One region of the Methylobacterium sp. Ger2507 genome, then DNA from elsewhere that is predicted to be linked to it. Evidence: predicted binding sites of a transcription regulator. Region 1 holds the regulator's gene; each other region holds the start of a gene.
What was found. Region 1 encodes LexA, which represses DNA repair genes until DNA is damaged. Its sites were predicted from a motif close to TGTTCNNNNTGTGTTCNG; they were not measured.
Positions count from the first base shown of each region.

Region 1 (2,263 bases):
GCCTTGCGCCGTCGCCAGGATGAGGTCTGCTTGGCCGCCAGCGGCATTGCGGGAACTTTCACTGTCCCAATACGCAATGATTTTCGACATGTTTGCTTGGCCTTGTCGTTGTTCTGGCGTTTTTCTATAAGGGGAATATCTATCTATAGGCAGTAAAGGACACAACGACGGGGTTTTCTCTTGGTTAAGGAGAGATGAGAGGCAAGGCTTGCAGTCTATGATGCTTTGTAGCGCGAGCCGTCCATCGCATCGCATCGCGCCGTGCCTTTGCGGAATGCGGCGAACGGCCGATCCGGGTGCGACAGAGTCGAGAAACGCGCGCCTTCCCGGTTCATGCCTGCCCGACGCGCACGAAACCTGAGCGCCGTCGATCGCGGGGCAAGGTCAGCGCTCTGGCGGCCTTTCCGCCCGATCCGGATATTGCCAGAGTTGCGTCCGGATGCTCTGGTGACCGGTGACCGGTGACCGGACCAACCCGACCGGCCCTGAATTGGGATCGGACGCGCGCCACCGCGCACGAATTCCGCCTTCTTTAAGGAACTCTTGCAGAACACTTGCGGAACGTTTAACGTGTTCGTGGTTTGTTTCTGTGGTCGTCCGCCGCAGCCAATGTCTCCAACGAAGAGTGTTCCGCATGTTGACGCGTAAGCAACTGGATTTGCTCCAGTTCATCCAGCTTCGGATGCGCGAGAGCGGCGTTCCCCCGTCCTTCGACGAAATGAAGGACGCCCTCGATCTGAAGTCGAAATCGGGCATCCACCGCCTGATCACGGCCTTGGAGGAGCGGGGCTTTCTGCGGCGTCTGCCGAACCGGGCCCGCGCCATCGAGGTGATCCGGATGCCCGAGAGCCTCGGCGGTCAATCCGCCTCGGCGCGGACCGCGCCTGCGGCGGAAGTCCGTCGCTTCACCCCGAGCGTGGTCGAGGGCGGCAAGGGGAAGGGTGTGCCGGCCGGCGCCTCCATCTCACGCCTGCCGACCACCCAGGCGACCGACGAGAGCGGCCGGGCTGTGACGATCCCGGTGATGGGGCGGATCGCGGCCGGTACGCCGATCTCGGCCATCCAGGAGCAGAGCCATTCGGTGACGATGTCGCCGGACTTCCTCGCGGGTGGCGAGCACTATGCCCTGGAGGTGCGCGGCGATTCGATGATCGAGGCCGGCATTCTCGACGGCGATCTCGTGGTGATCCGCAAGCAGGACACGGCGAACACCGGGGACATCATCGTGGCCCTGATCGATGACGAGGAAGCGACCCTCAAGCGCCTGCGCCGACGGGGATCGTCCATCGCTCTCGAGGCCGCCAATCCGGCCTACGAGACCCGCGTGCTCGGCCCTGATCGGGTGCAGATCCAGGGGCGCCTCGTCAGTCTCGTGCGTCGTTACTGAGGCTCTTCGCCGGTCCCTTCGCCAATTCCTTCGCCCGGCCCTTCGCCGGGCGAACCTGGTGCGTCCTTTGCTCGCCCGATCGGCGCTGCCGGCACGATGTCCGGTGCGGCACGCGCCGGTGCGTCCGTGTTGGCAGGTGCCACGGGTCGCCAGGGAACGGCTTCTCCCGGGCGCCGGGTCGTAACGACGCGGGCGCCCTCGCGCGTGAGGCGCAAGGCCGCCGCGCCGTGTGCCGCCAGGAAGGTCCGGTCGAGGACGAACGCCGCGGCGCAGCCCGGCGGGGCCGATTGGCGGCTGATCAGGATATCGGCCCGGGCGCAATCCTCCGGGAAGGCGCGCTTGTCGGTGACGAGGGCGACCCTGCGCCCATCCGGCAGGGTCAGGGTACAGCCGAGGCCATCGCACCGGGCGTCCGGAAAGGCCGGGACGGCGCCGGCCTTCCGGGCATCGCCATCCGCTTTCAGCCATTGTTCGAGCACGAAGGCCGGCGGACGCCCCAGAGTGGCGAGGTGGCCGCTGCGATCCCGGATCGCCGCCCCGGTGCCTTCCCGATCGACGTAGATGTCGAAGCGATCGGGCGACGCCGCGAAGGCGATGCCGATCGCCGCCGGGATCAACCCGAGCCAACGCAGGGACGAGGCCGGAAGGGTGAGCAGGAGGAGGCCGGCCGCCAGCAGCCCCAACGCCCCCGCCCCGAAGGCCGGCACCACCACGACGGCGTGTCCGAAGCCCGCGATCCAGGTCGAGATCGACAGCATTCCGCGCACCGCCAGACCCATCGCCCACCACACCGGCTGATCCAGGGCGAACGGATAGGCGAGGATGCCGAGCACCGCCGCGGGCATCACCGCCAGGGAGACCAGCGGGAGGGTGAGC
Region 1 covers NZ_JBUYVC010000001.1:2,581,089-2,583,351, reverse strand. Annotated here, with positions in the region: gene ACV7NL_RS11970 (calcium-binding protein) at 1-90, opposite strand, end outside; gene lexA (transcriptional repressor LexA) at 635-1,387, shown strand; gene ACV7NL_RS11960 (ComEC/Rec2 family competence protein) at 1,381-2,263, opposite strand, start outside.

Region 2 (2,263 bases), 310 kb from region 1:
GACCACCAGGATGTGCGGCGCATGGTCGGGCAGTTCGCTGCCCAGGCGCGGGCTGGGCGCGGCCATCAGGCGGCGCTCCGGGTGCGGCGCGCCATGAGGCGCCGGACGGCCGCGCGCGCGTCGGGTTCGATCATGCCGAACAGGAAGCTTTCGGCCGAGAGCGGCCGCTCGCCGCCATGCTCGGAATCCGTCAGCGCCCGTGCCACCCGGCGGCTCTGCAGCCGGATGAGATCGCCCGCGAGGTCGGCACCGGCGGCGGTGCAGAACAGAAGGCGTTGGCGGCGATCGTTCGTGCCGGTCTTCTGCGCGATGTAGCCCTGCTCGATCAAATCCTTCAGCACCCGATTGAGGCTCTGCTTGGTGATGCGCAGGATATCCAGAAGTTCGGCGATCGTAAGACCCGGATAGCGATCGACGAAATGCAGCACGCGATGGTGCGCCCGCCCGAAGCCATACTGGGCCAGGATGCGGTCGGGATCACCGACAAAATCCCGGTAGGCAAAGAACAGGAGCTCGATCAGATCGTCACCGGAGCCGGGGGTCGGCAGCGGCGCATCGGGATCGGCGTCTCGCATCACGGGGGCACTCACGTCGGGGGCGACCTCGATTTATGTCAGTGATGTTGACATGTTCCAGCCCCCCGATGACCCGTCAAGTCTCCTGGTCGGGAACGGCATCGGCTGGATCCGTCAAGCGATTCCGGCCGGCGTCCCGCGTTGGCCGAACCAGCCTCGGCCGGACAGCACCGCATCAGCGTGTGGAACCCTGCACCGAGACCTGGGACACTTGCCTGGGACACTTGCCTGGGACACGGCGATCCGCAGCGCGAGACCGCTGGAACCCGTCTGCGATCGCCGCGTTCACAAGAACATTTCGTGAACTCGAGGAACACACCATGGCCAAGACCCAGCATGCCGAGTCGGACACCAACCCGAAGACCGACCCGAAGGACACCTCCAATCAGATCAAGGATCCGAGCCAGTGGACCACCGGCGGCGAGCCGATGACCGGCGCGCAGGCCTCCTATCTCAAGACCCTGTCGGAAGAGGCGAAGTCGCCGGACTCGTTCGACCCGGACCTCGACAAGGCCGAAGCTTCGCAGCGGATCGATGAGTTGCGGAAGGAATCCGGCAAGGCCTGACGGGCGCCGACCCGCGACCCCCAGGACGGACCGGGCCGTCGCGGGCGTTCCCCCGACGACCCGGTGCCAGCCGAAGACCCGGTGCCAGCCGAAGACTTCGCCACCGGCAAAATCTTTCCGAAAGGATTTTTCGGGATCTACCTTCGGCCTCGCCCATCAGCTTAAGGCCTCCGCAAGAAAGACCCTTTATCCATCAGCCGGCTCGGCCAGACGAAAGACACGATGCGACCATGACCGAACTGGTATCCAGACGAGCCAGCCTGCGGTCATGGACTGCCAATTCCGCCCTCGTCGGACGATTCCTCAAGAACACGACCGGTTCGACGGCGATTGAGTACGGCCTGATTATGGGCCTGGTCTTCCTGGCGATTGTGACAGCAATTCATTACATGACCGGCCAGACGGCTGCGATGTATACCTATATCGGCAGCAAGCTCGTAAGCTCATCGTCCTGATCCCGCCGACCGCCCCTCAGCGCCGGCCGGTACCCCCTTTTGGCGTGGGTCTGGAGGAATCTCCGGAGACGGCGTTATCACGGGGCGGCGAATTATCGGCGGCTTTCTTCGGCGCCTGCCAGAACGTGTCGAACAGGCGTTGCATCGCCCGCGCGTTTTCCTGCTGCACCTCCAGGCCGGTCTGAAACATCTGCTGCATCAGATCGAAGCCTGAATCTGCACCAGCCTTGCCCTCTGCGTCGGCCGGGGCCTTCGCGGAAGTTTTCCCCGAAGTCGTCGTTGAGGTCACAGCTGTCGGGATGCGTGCCGGAGCCGGACGAAGTGGCGTCCGAGGTGCGGGCGCAGCGCTCGCGCCCGGACCACCGCCCGTCAGAAAGGCCTGCATCATGTCGGACCAGGCATTGGGCGAAAATCCGAACGGATCGGGCATCGCACGGGGCGCCGGCGCGGGCTGCGGCGCCTGATTGATCATCACGTGGACGATGCCCGCCACCACCATGCCGGCCATGACGGGCAGCATCTGCTTCAGGGCCGGCATTGCCACCCCGCTCACGGTCGCCGCCTGCTGAAGCACCGCCTGGCTGAGATGGGACGACCCGAAGAGCTGCTTGACCAGCATGTCCATCTGCGACGGCGGCGGCGGCGCGGCAGGGCCGACGAGGTTGAA
Region 2 covers NZ_JBUYVC010000001.1:2,894,745-2,897,007, forward strand. Annotated here, with positions in the region: gene ACV7NL_RS13395 (response regulator) at 1-66, opposite strand, end outside; gene ACV7NL_RS13400 (MarR family winged helix-turn-helix transcriptional regulator) at 66-575, opposite strand; gene ACV7NL_RS13405 (DUF3072 domain-containing protein) at 896-1,141, shown strand; gene ACV7NL_RS13410 (Flp family type IVb pilin) at 1,372-1,596, shown strand; gene ACV7NL_RS13415 (DUF937 domain-containing protein) at 1,613-2,263, opposite strand, start outside.
Region 2: the regulator LexA is predicted to act here: its motif matches at 865-882, upstream of ACV7NL_RS13405 (DUF3072 domain-containing protein).

Region 3 (2,263 bases), 2.4 Mb from region 1:
GCCCAGAGGCACAGGCGGTGCAGCGCGGCGGCATCGGCCTCCGGATCGGCCGGATGGACGGCGACCGGCGTCCCGATCCGGGCGCGTGCCCGGGCCAGGGTTTCGCCGGGCGCGAGGCCGAGCGCGCGGGCGGCCGCGTCCACCGCCACCAGGCGCAAGCCGTTGGCCTCCATGGCGGCCACGACCATCGGGCCGCCTTCGCCGGTCCCGCCTTCGCCAGGGCCACCTTCATTTGGGCCGCCATCAGCCCGAGCGCTGGGCGCGTCGTTCGCCGAGGATGCCGCCTGGGCCCGCCTCAGCCGCGTGATCGGCCAATGCTCCAGCCAGACCGAAACGATGCGCGGCATGATCCCACTCCAGAAGCCAATGTCCGGTCCGTCCGTTGCGGCTCCGGTCGAGCGTCACCTGCCAGCACGGCCGCTCGATGCAGCCGAAGCGGTCGCGCAGGGCCTTGCCGGCGGCGACCCGCCAGCGCGTCGCCGCCACGTTGGGGCTGTCCGCCTCCGGTGGTCTCAGCACGAGGAGCAGCAGGTCGGTGCGGGCCGCCGCGAGATGGAGCCGGCGGCTCTGGGCGAGAGGCAAGGCGGCATCGATGAGGCCCGCCACCGCCGCCAACCCCTGCGCGCGCAGGGATTCCTCGAGCGCCCGGTAGGCGTCGCCGTCGCTCGCCACGTCGAACAGCAGCAGGCGGCCGGGATCGAGGCCGAGCCCGGCCAGCCCATGCCCGTAGGGGAGGGGGTGCCCCCGGCCCACCACCAGCAGGGCCTCGCCGCGCACCCGGGCGAGGTGGCGCGCCACCAGCGCGAGGGCGAAGCCCAGCGCCGCCGGTTCGTCGCCCGCCTGCGCCGGGGCGATCTCGTGCAACTGCCCGAGGGCGAGGCCGCCCTGGGCGAGGCGTGTATCGACGTCGTGGATGCCGAGGGGCAAGGCCCCCCGGAGGACGGACGTACCCCCGCGATCGGCCACGAGGGCGCGCAGGGCGGCCAGATCCAGGGGCGCCAGATCCAGGGGTACACTCGAACTCAAAACATCCGGACCCGAAGCATCCGGACCCGAAGCATCCGGGCTCGAAGCATCCGGGCTCGAGGCGTCCGAATCTGGCGCATTCGCCGATGACGTCTCGGTCTCCGCGTCGGGAGGGTCTTCAGGGCTCTGTCTCATCGGCTCCGTTCCATCCCGCTACGCTAAGAACAAAACAGGAACACACTCAATCGGTTTCCGGGGGGATTCAGAATTTCGCTCGTGCTCAAGGACTTGGCCTGTGGACGGCTGTGGATGCCTGTGGATGGCGGTCTCCGGGCCGGCCGATCCGCCACGCTTGACCCTGTGGCGAGGGCAGGGCAGCACTCCTCACCTGCCGCGCAGAAGACGCGGATCAGCCGGGAGAACTCCATGCGTCTCGCTCGTGCCCTCGTGATCCTGTCGGGCCTGATCACCGTCGCGGGCGGCCTGCCCGCTGCCGCGCAGACGGCGGCCCAGCCCAGGAGCGAGGCGGCCAGAACGCGCCGGCCCCAGGCCGTGTCGCAGCCGATCCAGGTCTACGATGCCCGTTTCGAGAACGGGGACCTGCGCATCTCCGGCAGCGTGCGCAAGCCGGGCACCGTGGTGGTGCTCGACGAAGACATCTCGATCATCGCCGACAGCCGGGGCCGGTTCGTGTTCCGCCTGCCCTACGTGCCCACCAACTGCATCGCTACCCTGAAGGCGGGCGAGGACGAGCGCGAGGCGGTGATCGCCAATTGCGGCCCGGCCGGCCAGCCCGGCCCGAAGGGCGAGACGGGGCAGAAGGGTGACACGGGCGACAAGGGCGAGACCGGCCCCGCCGGACCGCAGGGCGTCGCCGGCCTGCCCGGTCCCCAGGGGCCGAAGGGCGAACCGGGCGCCAAGGGCGAGACCGGTGCGAAGGGCGAGACCGGTCCCAAGGGTGAGGCGGGACCCAAGGGTGAGGCGGGACCCAAGGGCGAGACGGGACCCAAGGGCGAGGCCGGCCTTAAGGGAGAGGCGGGCGCGAAGGGTGATCCGGGCGCGAAGGGCGAACCGGGCCAGAAGGGATCGGCTGGCGAGCGCGGCCCGGCGGGCCCGAAGGGCGAAGCCGGTCAGGCCGCCCTCGCGGCCGCCGCACCCGCTTCCCCGTTCCGGGTCGTGCGCCAGGACACCTGCCCGGCGACGGGCTGCGCGATCACCTGCGAGGGCACCGAGATCCTGGCTTCGGCGCTCTGCCTGAAGGGCGGCAGCGCCATCGTGACGGCGGGCGCCGACGGAA
Region 3 covers NZ_JBUYVC010000001.1:196,807-199,069, reverse strand. Annotated here, with positions in the region: gene ACV7NL_RS01000 (Y-family DNA polymerase) at 1-188, opposite strand, end outside; gene ACV7NL_RS00995 (ImuA family protein) at 244-1,026, opposite strand; gene ACV7NL_RS00990 (collagen-like domain-containing protein) at 1,393-2,263, shown strand, end outside.
Region 3: the regulator LexA is predicted to act here: its motif matches at 1,187-1,204, upstream of ACV7NL_RS00995 (ImuA family protein).